One region of the Nocardia sp. CA-107356 genome, then DNA from elsewhere that is predicted to be linked to it. Evidence: riboswitches for the same ligand, from Rfam matches in the RefSeq annotation. Region 1 holds a riboswitch; each other region holds the start of a gene.
What was found. Region 1 has a riboswitch for glycine ahead of gcvP (aminomethyl-transferring glycine dehydrogenase). Riboswitches for the same ligand answer to the same signal wherever they lie in the genome.
Positions count from the first base shown of each region.

Region 1 (5,658 bases):
TTGACCACCTTGATGCCGTACGAATCGATCAGGCCCTGCAGGCCCTTGTGTAACCGGGTGACGATGGTGTCCTTGTAGCTGAGCACCTTCTCGACGTCGACGCCGCCGAACGACGCATCGACGCCGAATTGCGAAGCCGTGCGGGCGTTGTCGGCCACCTCGGCGGCATGCAGTAGCGCCTTGGTGGGAATGCACCCGCGGTGCAGGCAGGTGCCACCGAGCTCGTTCTCCTCGACGAGGATGACCGAGCGGCCGAGTTCGGCCGAGCGGATGGCGGCGGCGTACCCGCCGGAACCGCCGCCGAGAACGACCACGTCTGCGGATCGTGAGGTCATGTGAATACTCCTTGTGTGGAATGTGAAAGCTGTGTGGATGAAGGCATTTCGTGGATCTACCGGGAATCGGAGGCGGTCGTCGCCTCGGCATGCAGGCGGCCTGCGCGGTAGGAGGACCGGACCAGTGGACCCGACATGACGCCGAGGAATCCGATCTCGCGGGCCACCTGCTCGAGGTGCGCGAACTCCTCGGGCTCGGCCCACCGCTCGACGGGATGGTGCCGGGACGACGGCCGCAGGTACTGGGTGATCGTGACCAGCTGGCAGCCCGCGTCGTGCAGGTCCCGCAGTGCCTGGATCACCTCGTCGGTGGTCTCGCCCAGTCCGAGGATGAGGTTCGACTTCGTGATCAGACCGTCCGTCCTGGCCCGGGTGATCACCTCGAGGGACCGCGCATAGGTGAAGGCGGGCCGGATCCGGCGAAACACGCGTGGAACGGTCTCGACGTTGTGCGCCAGCACTTCTGGACGGGTGTCGAAGACCTCACGCAGTTGTCCGGGATCCGCGTTGAAGTCCGGAATCAACAGTTCTACGCCGGTGCCCGGGCTCTGCTGGCGAATCTGGCGCACCGTTTCGGCATACAGCCAGGAGCCGCCGTCCGGTAGATCGTCGCGAGCGACGCCGGTCACCGTGGCGTACCGCAGACCCATCGCGCTCACCGACTCGCCGACCCGTCGCGGTTCGTCGAGGTCGAGATCGGCGGGTTTGCCCGTGTCGATCTGGCAGAAGTCGCAGCGCCGCGTGCACTGGTCCCCGCCGATCAGGAAGGTCGCCTCGCGGTCCTCCCAGCACTCGAAGATGTTGGGGCACCCCGCCTCCTGGCAGACGGTATGCAGGTTCTCGCGTTCGACGAGGGCGGCGAGCGCTCGGTACTCGGCTCCGGTGCGCATCCGCACCTTCATCCACGGCGGCTTGCGTTCGACTGGAGTCCGGGCGTTGCGAACCTCGAGCCGAAGCAGTCGACGCCCGTCCGGGGCGAGGGGGGAGGGGTGGGGTGAGACGCTCATGGGAACTCCTTCGATAGCCGGAGCTGGCGAATTCTCGCTTGCAGGCTCCGGCTGCTGTGCGGCGACGCAAAGTCGCCGGTGATATCAGACCCGCACGGTCATGGCCGAGCAGCGCTCGCAGGAAGCGGTGTCAGCGGGGGAGAGGAGGCAGGCCCTCGATACCTTTGCGGGACTTGGTATCTGGACGCCGAATGCTCGGTGTGTGCGGTCACAGCTGAGCGAGTTCCAGACCGAGGATGCCAAACGCTGACGCGTTTTGGCAAGGGTGGCGCGGTCGAGTGGTCCCGAGGAGGTGGTGGCAGACAAACCTCGGGGGAGTGTGTACTGTTCTGCGAATCACAACTGAAAACGCCGATGACGCGCAGCGGGAGAACCTCCGAGTTTCAGACTTCTGAACTCCGAGGCGCCGTAGGAGCAACTTCCTCCCCGGGAATCTCTCAGGCCCCAGTACCGCAGCGCCGAGGCAACTCTGGAGAACAGGAACGGCCGCAGGCCGGTACTTACCGAAGGTGAAGAGCAACGCCGTAGCTGCGGCAATGCCCAAACTCTCAGGTTTCAGGACAGAGCGGGGAGGTGTCCCTCAGTCGATGTCCGGTGCGGTCCGGACATAGCGAAACCGGAGTCACCTCGTGCCAGTTGAAACCCGCATTGCCCCCACTGGTGGGCCCTCTACCAGCGACTTTCCCTCGCGCCACATCGGTCCCGACGCGTCCGCAGCACAGCACATGCTCGAGGCACTCGGCTACGAGACGCTCGATGAGCTGATCGACGCAGCGGTGCCGGACCAGATCCGCAGCGAGAAAGCCATGGACCTGCCGGCGGCCCGGAGCGAGCCGCAGGTCCTCGCCGACCTGCGCGCCCTCGCCGACCGCAATCAGACGCGTGTCCAGATGATCGGTCTCGGCTACCACGACACCGTCACACCTGCGGTTTTGCGGCGAAACCTGCTCGAATCGCCGGCCTGGTACACCGCCTACACGCCCTATCAGCCGGAGATCTCCCAGGGTCGGCTCGAAGCGTTGCTGACCTTCCAGACGTTGATCGAGGATCTCACCGCGCTCCCCCTGGCCGGGGCCTCCCTGCTGGACGAGGCCACCGCCGTGATGGAGGCCGTGCTGCTCATGCGGCGGGCCAACAAGTCCAAGTCCGCCACGAACCGGGTGATCGTCGACGCGGACTGCCTGCCGCAGACCCTCGCGGTCGTCCAGGGGCGTGCCAAGTCGGTCGGCATCGAGGTGCTGGTCGCGGATCTCTCCAGTGAATTGCCCGACGGTGACGCATTCGGTGTGGTGTTCCAGGCGCCGGGCGCGAGCGGCGCCGTGCGCGGCCTGTCGCCGCTGATCGCGGCCGCGGGCGAGCGCGGCGCGCTGACCACGGTGGCCGCTGACCTGCTCGCGTTGACGATCTTGACGCCGCCCGGAGAACAGGGCGCCGACATCGCGGTCGGATCCGCGCAGCGCTTCGGCGTGCCGCTGTTCTTCGGCGGCCCGCACGCCGGCTACATGGCCGTGCGCACCGGGCTCGAGCGCATGCTCCCGGGCCGCCTGGTCGGGGTCTCCGTCGACGTCGAGGGAGCGCCCGCCTACCGGCTCGCGCTGCAGACCCGCGAACAGCACATCCGCCGCGACAAGGCGACCAGCAACATCTGCACCGCGCAGGCACTGCTCGCCAACGTGGCCGCCATGTACGCGGCGTACCACGGTCCGGAAGGTCTGCGCGCCATCGCAACCCGCGTCCACCGCCATGCCGTGGCGATTGCCGAGAGCCTGCGGGCAGCCGGCCACCAGATCGTGCACAACCGCTTCTTCGACACCGTGCAGGTCCGGGTGCCGGATCAGGCAAGGGAGTTCGTCGCCAACGCCGATCGCCTCGGCATCAACTTGCGCCTGGTGGACGACGACCACGTCGGCATCTCCTGCAACGAGTGCACCACCGATGACGTGGTGCGTCGCGTCGTGGCCGCCTTCGGCGCGACGGTGACGGCAACGCCGACCGCGGTCTCCGGGCTGCCGACCGAGCTCGACCGCACCTCGAAGTTCTTGCAGCATCCGGTGTTCCACGAGCACCGTTCGGAAACCGCGATGCTGCGGTTCCTTCGGAAGCTCTCGGACAAGGATCTCGCCCTGGACCGCACCATGATCCCGCTGGGGTCGTGCACGATGAAGCTGAACTCCGCGGTGGAGATGGAGCCCATCAGCTGGCCCGGATTCGCCGGCATCCACCCCTACGCGCCCTCCGAGCAGACCGGCGGGTACCTGGAGCTGATCGGCGACCTCGAGCGGTGGCTCGGGGAGATCACCGGATACGACCGAGTCTCGTTGCAGCCCAACGCCGGATCTCAGGGCGAGCTGGCCGGGCTGTTGGCGATCCACGGATACCACGAGTCCCGCGGCGAGAGCGGCCGCAACATCTGTCTCATCCCGCAGTCCGCACACGGAACCAACGCCGCCTCGGCGGTCCTGGCCGGGATGCAGGTGGTCGTGGTGGCCACCGCGACCAACGGCAATATCGACATCGACGATCTGCGCGCCAAGATTGCGGTCCACGAGGGCAAGGTCGCCGCGATCATGCTCACCTACCCCTCCACTCACGGTGTGTACGAGAACGACGTGCGCACGGTCTGCGACCTGGTGCACCAGGCCGGCGGTCAGGTGTATGTCGACGGCGCGAACCTCAATGCGCTGGTCGGCCTGGCCCAGCCGGGCAAGTTCGGTGGCGACGTCTCACACCTGAACCTGCACAAGACCTTCTGCATCCCGCACGGCGGCGGCGGACCCGGCGTCGGACCGGTCGCGGTGCGCGAGCATCTGGCCCCGTTCCTGCCCGGGGACCCACTCGGCAGCGGCGACGGGGGAGCCCCGGTCTCGGCCGCGAACTACGGCTCGGCCGGCATCCTGCCGATCACCTGGGCGTACCTCGCGCTGATGGGCCCGGACGGCCTGACCAGCGCCACCGAGGCCGCGGTGCTGGCGGCCAACTACGTCGCGAAGTCGCTCGACGCGCACTTCCCGGTGCTCTACACCGGACCGTCGGGTCTGGTGGCGCACGAGTGCATCCTCGACCTGCGCGCCATCACCAAGGAGACAGGTGTGACCGCCGAGGACGTGGCAAAGCGACTGATCGACTACGGATTCCACGCGCCGACCCTGTCCTTCCCGGTGACCGGCACCCTGATGGTCGAACCGACGGAGTCGGAGGACCTGGCCGAGCTGGACCGGTTCATCCAGGCGATGGTCGCGATCCGGCAGGAGATCGACCTGGTCGGTGACGGGGTGTGGCCGGTCGAGCGGAGCCCGCTGCGTCAGGCGCCGCACACCGCGGAACAGGTCACTGCCGACGAGTGGACGCTGCCCTACCCCCGCCACCTGGCCGCCTTCCCCGTCGCCTCCTTGCGCGCCGCGAAGTACTGGCCACCGGTACGTCGGATCGACGGGGTACACGGGGACCGCAACCTCGTCTGCTCCTGCCCGACACCCGAGGCATTCGAAACCCCGACCAGCCAGAACGTCACCGACACCTCGGCGAACGCCGACTCCCGCGAGGAGGTTTTCGCATGAGCGAGCGTAGCGAGCGAACCATAGGCACAGCCGAGCACTCGCTCGTGCCGGAGCGAAGCGGAGGCATGAGCGAGCGTAGCGAGCGAGCATCCGACACAGCCACCCGCGGTGGTCATGCCGGAGCCGAGCGTCAGCGAGGCGGAGGCATGAGCACCGGTTCGTCCGTCTCGACATCCCCCGCATCTCCACTGCTCGAAGAGCACGCCAACCTCGAGGCCAGCTTCACCGACTTCGCCGGCTGGCAGATGCCACTCAAGTACGACAGCGAGCTCGCCGAGCACCGAGCCGTGCGCAGCACTGCCGGGCTCTTCGACCTCTCGCACATGGGCGAGATCGCGATCACCGGCCCCGCCGCCGGTGCGCTGCTCGACTACGCGCTTGTCGGCGAACTCTCCAAGATCGGCATCGGGCGAGCCAAGTACTCGCTGCTGTGCAACGCCGACGGCGGAGTGATCGACGACCTGGTCGTCTACCGGCTCGCCGACGACTACTTCCTGGTCGTGGCCAACGCGTCCAACGCGTCGACGGTGGCACGTGAACTCGTCTCGCGCGCAGCGGGATTCGATGCCGAGGTCGACGACCAGTCGGCGCAGACCGCGCTGATCGCCGTGCAGGGTCCGGCCGCCCAGGACATCGTGCAGGCACTCGTGCCCGACGGGCAGGTCGCAGCCGTGACGGAGCTCGGGTACTACGCGGTCACCCCCGCATCGGTCGCCGACATCGACGTGCTGCTCGCCCGCACCGGGTACACCGGCGAGG
Region 1 is NZ_CP191992.1:8,182,055-8,187,712, reverse strand. Features, by position in the region: gene lpdA (dihydrolipoyl dehydrogenase) at 1-335, opposite strand, end outside; gene lipA (lipoyl synthase) at 392-1,342, opposite strand; glycine riboswitch at 1,698-1,805, shown strand; gene gcvP (aminomethyl-transferring glycine dehydrogenase) at 1,972-4,899, shown strand; gene gcvT (glycine cleavage system aminomethyltransferase GcvT) at 5,046-5,658, shown strand, end outside.

Region 2 (5,658 bases), 4.1 Mb from region 1:
TGAGGCGACCGGCGAACAGCCGGTCCAAGGGGTCGAGGGTCTGCCTGTTGGTGCAGCCCTCTTGGTCGTCAAGCGTGGCCCGAACGCGGGCTCGCGGTTCCTGCTCGATCAGCCGACCACGTCGGCGGGCCGCCATCCCGACAGTGACATCTTTCTCGACGACGTCACCGTCAGCCGTCGGCACGCCGAGTTCCGGCAGGACGACGATTCCTTCCAGGTGGTCGATGTGGGCAGCCTCAACGGCACCTACGTCAACCGGGAGCCGGTGGACTCCTCGGAGTTGCAGAACGGTGACGAGGTACAGATCGGCAAGTTCCGCCTCGTGTTCCTCACCGGACCGCGGGCACAGGTGAACGAGCCATCGGCGGGTGCGGGCAGCCTGTGACGCCTGCGGCACGGATTTGCACGTGTCGGCGGTGTTGACAGGAAAGAACGCTGTGTCATGAAAGACTCGGTGCTATGACGGGCGCGGCGCAGTGGGCTCGCGGAGGCATGTCGATCGGCTCCGTGCTGGACCTGCTGCGGCCGGACTTTCCGGACATCACCATTTCGAAGATCCGCTTCCTCGAGGCCGAGGGGCTGATCAGACCCGAGCGCACACCGTCGGGTTATCGCAGGTTCTCGATCGCGGACTGTGAACGGCTCAGGTTCGTCCTGACCGCACAGCGCGATCAGTACCTGCCCTTGAAGGTGATCAAGGAACAGCTCGAAGCGATCGACAGCGGTGCGGCGACGCTCGGTGTGCGGGAAGCCCGCGCCCGGGCGCACTCCGGCCGCAACGGTGCGCCGGAGTCCGGGCATACCTCGCCGGACTCCGTGCCCACCGCAACACCTGCGGCGCACAGCGCGGCCCGCACCGCGGCGCCGCGCAAACTGGGTGTCGTACCCGGTGAGATCTCGCCCGACGAGCTGCGATTCGATCACGAAATCCGGCTCACCCGCGCGGATCTGCTCGCCCAGGCCGAGATCGACGAGAAGTTCCTCGCCGATCTGATCCGGGCCAATCTGATCACGCCGGGCGCCGCGGGTTTCTTCGATGCGGACGCGGTGACTCTGGCCAAGACCGCCAAGGCGATGGCCGAATTCGGCCTGGAGGCACGGCATTTGCGCGCCTTCAAGCTGGCCGCGGACCGTGAGGCGGCGCTGGTGGCGCAGATCGCGGCCCCGATCGCCAAGAGCCGCGACGCCGGCGCGCGCGCCCGCGCGGAGGAGACGGTGCGCGAACTCGCGGCACTGTCGCTGACGCTGCACACCTGTCTGGTGAAGGCGTCGGTTCGGTCGTCGCTCGGCGGCTGAGATTTCCAGCGGGTTCCGCTTTGCGTTCCAGACGGACAACACGCCGATTTCGGCTGTGCACACGGAATGCTGTGCGCGTCGAGGTTCGCTTAGACTCGTGGTACGGCGAGCTCTGCAGCGGTCATGCCGGGCGGCCGGCGAGTCATTGGGAGGCAGTGCGATGAGTGAGATGCGCGTAATCGGCATTCGTGTCGAGCAGCCACAGAACCAGCCCGTGCTGTTGCTCCGCGAGGCGTCGGGGGACAGGTACTTGCCGATCTGGATCGGGCAGGCCGAGGCGACCGCGATTGTGCTGGAACAAGAGGGGGTGACCCCGATCCGTCCGCTGACCCACGATCTGATCAAGATCCTGATCGCCGACCTCGGGCACACCCTCAAGGAAGTGCGGATCGTCGATCTGCAGGAGGGCACCTTCTACGCGGATCTGGTCTTCGAGAACGACCTGCGGATCTCGGCCCGGCCATCGGATTCGGTAGCGATCGCCTTGCGCGTGGGTTGCCCGATCTATGCCGAGGAACCGGTGCTCGAGGAGGCCGGGCTGGTCATGCCGGACGAGCGCGAGGACGAAGTGGAGAAGTTCAAGGAGTTCCTCGAGTCGGTCTCCCCGGATGACTTCAAGGCCACCGACAGCTGAGCCCGCTGCCGTTGGTCGGTGCACCTTCCGGGTCGGCCGGGAGGGCAGATCGGCGGGTGCGCCATATCGACTGTGCGGCAGATCGCCATGGGTCGAACCAGGTCTCCATCGGGGTTGGGCAGGGCGGGTTCGCGACATGTCGCCGTCGCACCTCAGGAATCTGTCACGGCACACGGCTGTTCGTCCCTTGGCCCGTGTGATCGCCCGCGGTAGTGGTCAATCCGCGTGTGTCGCTGTGGAACTGGGTGCGGTGGCGGACTTTTTTCTAGGGGTGAAGTAGAGGTCGAGAGTTCTACCGCGCGTCGCGTTTGGTCGGATGATGGCGCTCCCGAGAGAATCAAGGGGAGTAATCTCGATAGTTGGACCACGTCCGTTATGGCCGGTCGTTGGTCGTGACGGAGCCGGGTCATTGATGAGGCTAGCGTCGGCGAAGCAAGGGAGTGGTCAGTGGCAGAGCAATCGCAGGATGTGGTACAGCCAGGCCTGTTCCCGGATGATTCGGTGCCCGATGACTTGGTGGGCTACCGCGTCCCCAGCGCATGCCAGGTGGCCGGGATCACCTACCGGCAGCTCGACTACTGGGCGCGCACTGGACTAGTCGTTCCGTCCATCCGTGGGGCAGCGGGCTCGGGCAGTCAGCGGCTGTATTCGTTCAAGGACATTCTGGTCCTGAAGATCGTGAAGCGACTATTGGACGCGGGCATCTCGCTGCAGAACATCCGCATCGCCGTCGACCATCTGCGCAGCCGCGGCGTTCAGGATCTAGCGGGCATCACGCTGTTCTCCGACGGCACCTCGGTGTACGAGTGCACCTCGCCCGAGGAGGTAGTCGATTTACTGCAGGGTGGGCAGGGCGTCTTCGGAATCGCGGTCAGCGGCGCCATGCGGGAACTGACCGGAGCCATCGCCAACTTCCCGGCCGAGCGTGCCGTGAGCGGCAGCGCCAGCGAGCGGCCGGAGGACGAACTGTCCTTCCGTCGTAAGGCCCGGATGAATCGGAAGACCGGCTAGGGATCGACTCGACGAGTGCCCGTCGCTGTGGCGGCGGGCACTCGTCATCTGTGCCGGAGTGATGAGGGCTACACACCCATCCGGGGTCCGGTGGCGTCATTCGTTGCGCGCGCGGCATAAACTAGCGGTGCGTCGCCGCCGTGCGGGAGAGTTCCGAGCTTCACAAGAGTTCGGGCGCCGAAGGAGCAGCACCTCCCCGTCAATCTCTCAGGCAAAAGGGACCGTACGGGCTTCGACGTCTCTGGAAAGTGGTGATTCCGCACAACGCGGAGATTGCCCGCCCATGGGGAAAGGGGTCCCGGCAACTGCGTCGTGACATCCGAATCTCTCAGGCTCCACGACAGAGGGGGAGGGCCGGTATCCGTCGACCGTCGTTGGTCGACCCCGCCCGACCTTGGGAGCCTGTCGTGACTCGATCATTCGCCGACCGCCACATCGGACCCGACCGGGACGAACTCGCCCGGATTCTGGACGTCGTCGGCGTCGGCTCGCTGGACGAGCTCGCCACCGCGGCACTGCCCGCGAGTATTTTGGACGGCTCCGGACTCGAGGTGCTGCCGCCCGCCGCGACCGAGCACGAGGTGCTCGACGAACTGGCCGCGCTCGCCCATTCGAATACCGTCGCCACCTCGATGATCGGGCTCGGTTACTACGACACGTTGACCCCGCCGGTGCTGGTGCGCAGCCTGCTGGAGAATCCGGCCTGGTACACCGCCTATACGCCCTACCAGCCCGAGATCAGCCAGGGGCGACTCGAGGCACTGCTCAACTTCCAGACGATGGTGTCGGATCTGACGGGGATGGAGGTGGCCAACGCATCCATGCTGGACGAGGCCACCGCCGCTGCCGAGGCGATGACGCTGCTGCGTCGGGCGGGCAAGTCCAAGTCCGCGCGGCTGCTGATCTCCGACGATCTGTTCCCACAGACCAAGACCGTGCTCCACACTCGGGCCGAGCCGCTGGGAATCGAGATCGTCGAGGCGGACCTGTCCAGCGGCGAACTGCCCGATGGTGAGTACTTCGGTGTGCTGGTCCAGGTTCCGGGTGCGTCGGGCCGGATCGTCGACTGGCGGCCGATGATCGAGGCGGCGCACGAGCGGGGCGCGTTGGTCGCGGTCGGCGCGGATCTGCTTGCGCTGACGCTGATCACGCCGCCGGGTGAGCAGGGTGCGGACGTATGCTTCGGCACCACACAGCGTTTCGGTGTGCCGATGGGCTTCGGTGGTCCGCACGCCGGATATCTGTCGGTGCATGCCGGGCATGCGCGTCAGTTGCCCGGGCGACTCGTCGGCGTCTCCGTGGACGCCGATGGCACCAAGGCGTACCGACTCGCATTGCAGACCCGCGAGCAACATATTCGCCGCGAAAAGGCGACCTCCAATATCTGTACGGCACAGGTGCTCTTGGCGATTGTGGCCGCGATGTACGCGAGCTACCACGGACCCGACGGGCTGCGTGAGATCGCCCGGCGCGTGCACCGGCGGACGGCGGCCATCGCGGCCGGACTCGATGGTGCGGTCGTGCACGACAATTACTTCGATACGCTGCTGGTGCGGGTGCCCGGCGGTGCGGAAGCCGTTGTGGCGAAGGCGAAGTCGAGCGGTATCAATCTGCGGTTAGTCGACGCGGATCACGTCGGTGTCGCCTGTGACGAGGCGACGACCGAGACGCATGTCGCCGCCGTGCTCGAATCCTTCGGCACCGCACTGTCTTCTGAGCTGAGCGCGCCTGCGACGGCGTTCTCCATCGAGACCCGCACGTCGGAATTCCTGACCCATCCGGCATTCACCAGCTACCACACCGAAACCGCGATGCTGCGCTACCTGCGGCGGTTGTCCGATAAGGACATCGCCCTCGACCGCAGCATGATTCCGCTGGGCTCCTGCACCATGAAGCTCAACGCGACCGCGGAGATGGAGGCCATCACCTGGCCCGGCTTCGCCCGCGTACATCCGTACGCGCCGGTCGAGGATGCGCCAGGCTTGCTGAAGGTGATCACCGATCTGGAGAACTGGCTGTCGGCGATCACCGGCTACGACTCGGTGAGCCTGCAGCCGAATGCGGGCAGCCAGGGCGAATACGCCGGGTTGGTGGCGATCCGCCGCTACCACCTCGATCGTGGTGACGCGCACCGCGATACCTGCCTCATTCCCTCCAGCGCGCACGGCACCAACGCCGCCTCGGCGACCATGGCCGGTATGCGGGTGGAGGTCGTGAAGTGCCGCGCGAACGGTGACGTGGATCTGGACGATCTGCGCGCCAAGATCGCCGATCACGCGGAGCGGCTGGCCTGCATCATGATCACCTACCCGTCGACGCACGGCGTATACGAGCACGAGGTCGCCGAACTGTGCGCGCTGGTGCACGACGCCGGTGGCCAGGTGTACGTCGACGGTGCGAACCTGAACGCGCTCGTCGGCCTCGCCCGTCCCGGTCGCTTCGGTGGTGACGTCAGCCATCTGAATCTGCACAAGACCTTCTGTATTCCGCACGGCGGCGGCGGTCCCGGTGTCGGGCCGGTCGCGGTTCGTTCGCATCTGGCCGAGTACCTGCCGGGGGATCCACTGGAGTCGGATTCGCACGCGGTGTCGGCGGCCCGCTACGGTTCGGCCTCGATTCTGCCGATCACCTGGGCCTACATCCGGATGATGGGTGCGGATGGTCTGCGCAAGGCAACCCTGACCGCCATCGCGTCGGCGAACTACATCGCCCGACGG
Region 2 is NZ_CP191992.1:4,130,117-4,135,774, forward strand. Features, by position in the region: gene odhI (oxoglutarate dehydrogenase inhibitor Odhl) at 1-385, shown strand, start outside; gene ftsR (transcriptional regulator FtsR) at 460-1,296, shown strand; gene ACQP1G_RS18475 (bifunctional nuclease family protein) at 1,457-1,930, shown strand; gene ACQP1G_RS18480 (MerR family transcriptional regulator) at 2,378-2,941, shown strand; glycine riboswitch at 3,075-3,175, shown strand; gene gcvP (aminomethyl-transferring glycine dehydrogenase) at 3,349-5,658, shown strand, end outside.
Region 2: it holds a riboswitch for glycine, as region 1 does, so the genes downstream of both, gcvP (aminomethyl-transferring glycine dehydrogenase) here and gcvP (aminomethyl-transferring glycine dehydrogenase) in region 1, are expected to answer to the same signal.

Region 3 (5,658 bases), 490 kb from region 1:
CCGCCCAGGTGCAGCATTCCGGTGGTGCGCACCTCGGATGCGGTGCGCGCCACCACCTTCGGCTCGACCTCCTCGGGTCGTTCCCCCGACAATCCGGCGACGACCGCCTCGATACTGCCGTGCCCGCGCCCGGTCGCGCCGAGCGATCCATACAGCTGCACTCCCACGGCAGCGGTATTGTGCAGCACCCCATCGGATTTCAGCCGGTCGACGAACCGGGCCGCCGCCCGCATCGGCCCCACTGTATGCGAACTCGACGGCCCGATGCCGACCCGGAACAGTTCGAAGATGCTGACCGTCATGCTGTACCGCGCAGACCCGGGTACAGCGGGAACCGACGCACCAGCGCATCGACGCGCTCGGTCGACTCGGCGACGGACTGCCCCCGCAGCAGCGCGACCGCGATGATATCGGCGACCTCGGTGAACGCTTCGATATCGAACCCGCGGGTGGCCAGCGCTGGTGTGCCGATCCGTAGTCCCGAGCTGACCATCGGCGGGCGCGGATCGAAGGGAACGGCATTGCGGTTCACGGTGATTCCGATGTCGTGCAGCAGATCCTCGCCCTGCTGCCCGTCGAGTTCGGAATCGCGCAGATCGACGAGCGCCAGGTGCACATCGGTACCGCCGCTGACGACATTGATGCCTGCCGCCTGGCAGTCCGCGGCGAGCAACCGTTCGGCGAGCAGGCGCGCACCGGCGAGGGTGCGCTGTTGACGTTCCCGAAACGCCGGTTCGCTCGCCATTTTGAACGCGACGGCCTTGGCCGCGATCACATGCTCGAGCGGTCCGCCCTGCTGTCCGGGGAAGACCGCCGAACCCAGCTTCTTGGCCAATTCCTCGACCGCGAGAATGAATCCACCACGCGGTCCGCCGAGCGTCTTGTGGGTGGTCGAGGTGACGATATGCGCGTGCGGCACCGGCGAGGGATGCAGTCCGGCCGCGACCAGACCGGCGAAGTGCGCCATATCCACCATCAGATACGCGCCGACTTCGTCTGCGATGCGGCGGAATTCGGCGAAATCGAGGTGGCGCGGGTAGGCGGACCACCCCGCCACGATCAGCTTCGGCCGGTGCTCGTGGGCGAGCCTGCGTACCTCGTCCATATCGATGAGATGGTCCTCGGCCCGAACATGATAGGCCGCGACGTCATAGAGCCGCCCGGAGAAGTTGATCTTCATCCCGTGTGTGAGATGACCGCCGTGATCCAGCGCCAGCCCGAGGATGCCGTCACCGGGCCGCAGCACCGCGTGCATCGCCGCCGCATTCGCCTGCGCCCCCGAATGCGGTTGCACATTCACGTATTCGGCGCCGAAGAGCCCGCGCAGTCGCTCGATCGCCAGCGACTCGATCTGGTCGATATGCTCGCACCCGCCGTAGTAGCGACGCCCCGGATACCCTTCGGCGTACTTATTGGTCAGCACCGAGCCCTGTGCCTGCATCACCGCCAGCGGCGCGTAGTTCTCCGACGCGATCATCTCCAGTCCGCGCTGCTGACGGTCGACCTCCCGGTCCACCAATTCGGCTACGAGCGGATCGAATTCGCGCAGTGCGGCATCGAGTTCGATTCGGACAGCGGAGTCGGCCATGAGGAGCCTTTCGTCGACGCATGCGCGTAGGTGGCTCCTCCCGCTCTGTCCAATGGCCTGAGAGATTCACGCACCCGGTCGGTGCGTTTGCCCCGTCGGCGAGTGCGCGTGCACTGCTTTCCAGAGTTGCCTGAGCGCAGCGGTACTGGGCCTGAGAGATTCCCGGGAGGTGTTGCTCCTTCGGCTTCCACACACTGCGTGGAGATCTCCCGCTGCACGTCGAACGGCGGATATTCAGTTTCGCGAGAAGCAACAAGTTGCGTAAACCGCAACACGAAGCTCTATACGCAACTCAGTATTGGGCCATCCCCACCCGGTGTCAACACGAGGAGGGCAACCGAGATCGGATAGCTTTCGATCCCACCCGGCGTGGGGCGGTCAGCCCAGGTAACCGAGGCGGCGGCTGATATCGGCGGCGCTGGTGATGGTCAGTTGGGCGACGTCGGCGAAGCGGTCCGGACTCAGGCGGTAGGCGGGGCCCGAAACGCTCAGTGCAGCTACCACGGCACCGGTGCTGTCGTAGACCGGCGCGGCGACGGCGTTCAGGCCGATCTCCAGTTCCTCGCGTACATCGGCCCAACCGTTCTCACGCACGGCGACGAGTTGCACGGCGAGGTCGGCGACCTTGGTCAGCGTATTGCCGGTGAATGCCTCGAGTTTGGCGCCGACGCGCTTGCGCATCTCCCCCGGCTCCAGATCCGCGAGCAGTACCTTGCCGCTGGAGGTGGCGTGCGCCGGACAACTCTGACCGACCCAGGACCGCAACGCGATCGAACCCGGCCCGTGCGCCTCGGCGATATTGATGATCCGATTACCGTCCAGCACAGCGAGATTGGTCGTCTCACCCGCCTCGATCGCCAGCGCATTGCAGGCGCTCTGACTCTGCCCGACGAGATCGACCTGGGCACTGGTGGATCCGGCGAGCCGAACGATCGAGAAGCCGAGCCGGTACTTGCCGCGCTCGGACAGTTGCTCGACGTATCCCCGCGATTCCAGCACGGCGATCAACCGTGAAACGGTAGATTTGTGGACACCGAGTTCGGCGGCGATCTCCGTGACGCCCGCCTGCCCGAGCTTGGCGATGATCTCCATGACCAGCAGCGCTCGGTCGACGGACTGCACCGCAGCCGTCCGCCCGTTGTCCTCGACACCTTGTTTCGCCATGACAATCGCCATTCTAGGTGGTTGTGGCTCCCATGCTGCCGACCCGTCGCTGCACCGCCGCGATTTCGCGCAGGGCGTCGTTGAGCAGGCTCCGATTCAACGGCGAGAGTTCCGACATCATGACAATATCGCCGGGACTGTGCCCCGCCGACAGCTGCTCGACCTGATGCACCATCCGCAGGCGCTGCAACATGACGAAGACCTCGGTCAGCATGGTGACATCCCGATCGGTGAGCGCACCCGCACTCGCCGCCGCCGCCAATCGCACCGGGGTGGACGCCGAGGTCACGCCCGCCGCCAGCCCACCCCAGCGCGCCAGGTTGACGATCGGCGCCAGCGCATGGTTCTTCAGGTCGAAGGTGCCGCCGCGCCGGGACAGCACATCGCGCAGCGACCGAGTCCGCACCCGGCCCGATAGCGCGTCCAGCAGTTGCAGCCGCAGCGCATTCGGGTGTTCGGCCCGCATCCGCCCGAACGCCGCTGGCACGGTATGCAGCGCGGCATCGCCCCACACCACCCGCCCGTCGATGAGCAGCGACGACAGGATCAGCCCCCGATCCTGCAGCGGATCGTCGAGCCAGCCTTCGGCCGCCCGCGCCCATTCGGTGCGCGACCGGGCGAACTTCGGTTTCGCGGCGATCGCCCCATTGCTGTCCGCGGGCAGCCCGCAGGCATCGAGAATCGCGTGCACGCGTGCCGCGACTGCACGCAATTGCCCACTCGCCGAAGTCAATTCGTCGGACCACGAGAGCGCACTGTCGACATCCGATGACGGCATGGCCTCCCGGCGCGCGACGCTGCCGAGGATCAGCCAGGCGAATCCGTCACCGGGTGCGTCCGCGAACTCGGCCGATGCCAGCTCGAGCGCCTTGCGGACCACCGAGTCGATGACGACCGAGAGGATCCCGCTGGTCGCCGACGCCTTGGTGCCATTGCGGAACAGGTCGACGACCGTCGCTGTGATCTCGCGCGCGGCCCGCTGCAACTGGACCGCATCCGTGGCGGCCCCGATCGAGCGACGCAACACGAAACTCTGGCGCGCCGATGCCGCGAGCAGGTCCGCGTCCTCGAGCACGCCGAGCACCTCGCCCCGTCGCGAGAGCACCGGCATATGCCGCAGCCCGCATTCGAGCATCTCCATGAGCACGGTCTCGGCGGTCAGATCCGCGGTGACCCGGCGGGCCGGTGCGCTCATCACCCGGGAGATCGGCACGTCGACCGGAAGTCCGGCGGCCACTACCCTCGTGCGCAGATCGCGATCGGTGAAGATGCCGAGTTCGCCGTCCGGCAACCGGATCAGCACGGCGGAGACGCGCGCCTGGGTCATCCGGACGACGGCTTCCCGCACTCCGGTGTCCGGTGTCACGAAAACCGCTGTGCCGGACATGAGTTCACCGACCGGGCGGTTACCCAGCACGGATGCCACCGGGGTCCGATTGCCCGATACCGTTTTCCACGCCGACGAGGCCAGGAAGGCAAGTCCATCCGGTTGGGCGAACCGCTCCCGGACCAGCACACCGGGCAGTCGGATCAGCACACTGGGTTCGGTTGCCCGCGCGACGAATTCGGCACTGCCTCCGGTCAGCAGCGGCACATAACCGAAGATGCCGCCGGGCTCGACGGTATCGATGGTCGCGCCACCGTCGTCGCCCCCGCCAGCGTCCGCCGCCGCGACGATCGAGCCCGAGCGCCGCTGACTCGTGGGGTCGGCTCCGGTGCCCTGTAGCGTGACGGCACCCGTCCACAGCATCCAGATGTCATCGGGCACCTGCGTCGAGTAGTCGGCGATCACCTCGCCGACGGCGAACTCGTGCAACGACGAAGCCGCCGCGAGCTTGTCCAGCTCGGGCGGCGTCATCGATTGGAACGGCGCGTGGTCACCCAGAAACGCCGCTAGCTCGCCTTCCGGCACCCCTGACTCAGGTTTCCCTGATCAGGTCCGCGCACTTCTCTGCCATGGCCATGACAGTAATGTTGGGATTCACGGCGGGCAATTTCGGCATCGCCGAAGCGTCGACTACCCGCAATCGGGAGACGCCCTTGACCCGGAGCTCCGGATCGAGCACCGCCATCGGATCGTCGGACGCACCCATCCGCGCGGTTGCCGCCGGGTGGTAGACGGTGTTGTGGGTGGCGCGAATGTAGTCCAGCAGCTCATCGTCGGTGACCGCCTCCGGACCCGGCGCGAGTTCCCTCGCGATCCACTCCCGCAACGGTGGCTGCGCGGCGATCTCGCGTGCCAACCGGACGCCGGCGAGCATGGTGCGTTCGTCGTGGCCGTCCGGATCGGTGAAGTACCGCGGGTCGACCTTCGGCCGGTCGCGGAAGTCGCGGGTGCGCAATCGGACCGTGCCGCGCGAACGCCCCTGGGTGACATTGGGTGTCAGACAGAAGCCGTTATCGGTGGTCGGGTAGCCGCGCCGCAGCGTGTTCATATCGAACGGCACGCTGCCGTAATGCATCATGATGTCGGGCACGCGAAGCGATTCGTCGGAGGTGGCGAATACCCCGATCTCCCACCACTGGGTGGACGTGCCGATCATAGGTTGCGCGGCTTCCCAGAACACCAGACCTTCGACGTGGTCGTCCAGATTCGAGCCGACACCCGGCGCGTCGACCCGCACCGGCACCCCGATTTCCCGCAGGTGGTCGGCGGGCCCGATTCCGGACAGCAGCAATAGCTTCGGCGTATCGATCGCTCCGGCGGTCACGATGACCTCGCGCCGTGCGGAGACGGTGTCGTAGCCGGTGAGATCGGGCCGCTGATAGCGCACACCCGTTGCGTTGCGCGCCTCGTCGAACAGGATCTCACTGACCCAACATCCCGTGTGCACCACAAGATTGGGACGCGAACCGAGGATCGGATGCAGATAGGCGTGCGACGACGACATCCGCGTCCCGTCCTC
Region 3 is NZ_CP191992.1:8,676,539-8,682,196, forward strand. Features, by position in the region: gene ACQP1G_RS39155 (L-serine ammonia-lyase) at 1-302, opposite strand, end outside; gene glyA (serine hydroxymethyltransferase) at 299-1,588, opposite strand; glycine riboswitch at 1,624-1,718, opposite strand; glycine riboswitch at 1,719-1,810, opposite strand; gene ACQP1G_RS39165 (IclR family transcriptional regulator) at 1,967-2,752, opposite strand; gene ACQP1G_RS39170 (putative nucleotidyltransferase substrate binding domain-containing protein) at 2,766-4,610, opposite strand; gene ACQP1G_RS39175 (GMC family oxidoreductase) at 4,672-5,658, opposite strand, start outside.
Region 3: it holds a riboswitch for glycine, as region 1 does, so the genes downstream of both, glyA (serine hydroxymethyltransferase) here and gcvP (aminomethyl-transferring glycine dehydrogenase) in region 1, are expected to answer to the same signal.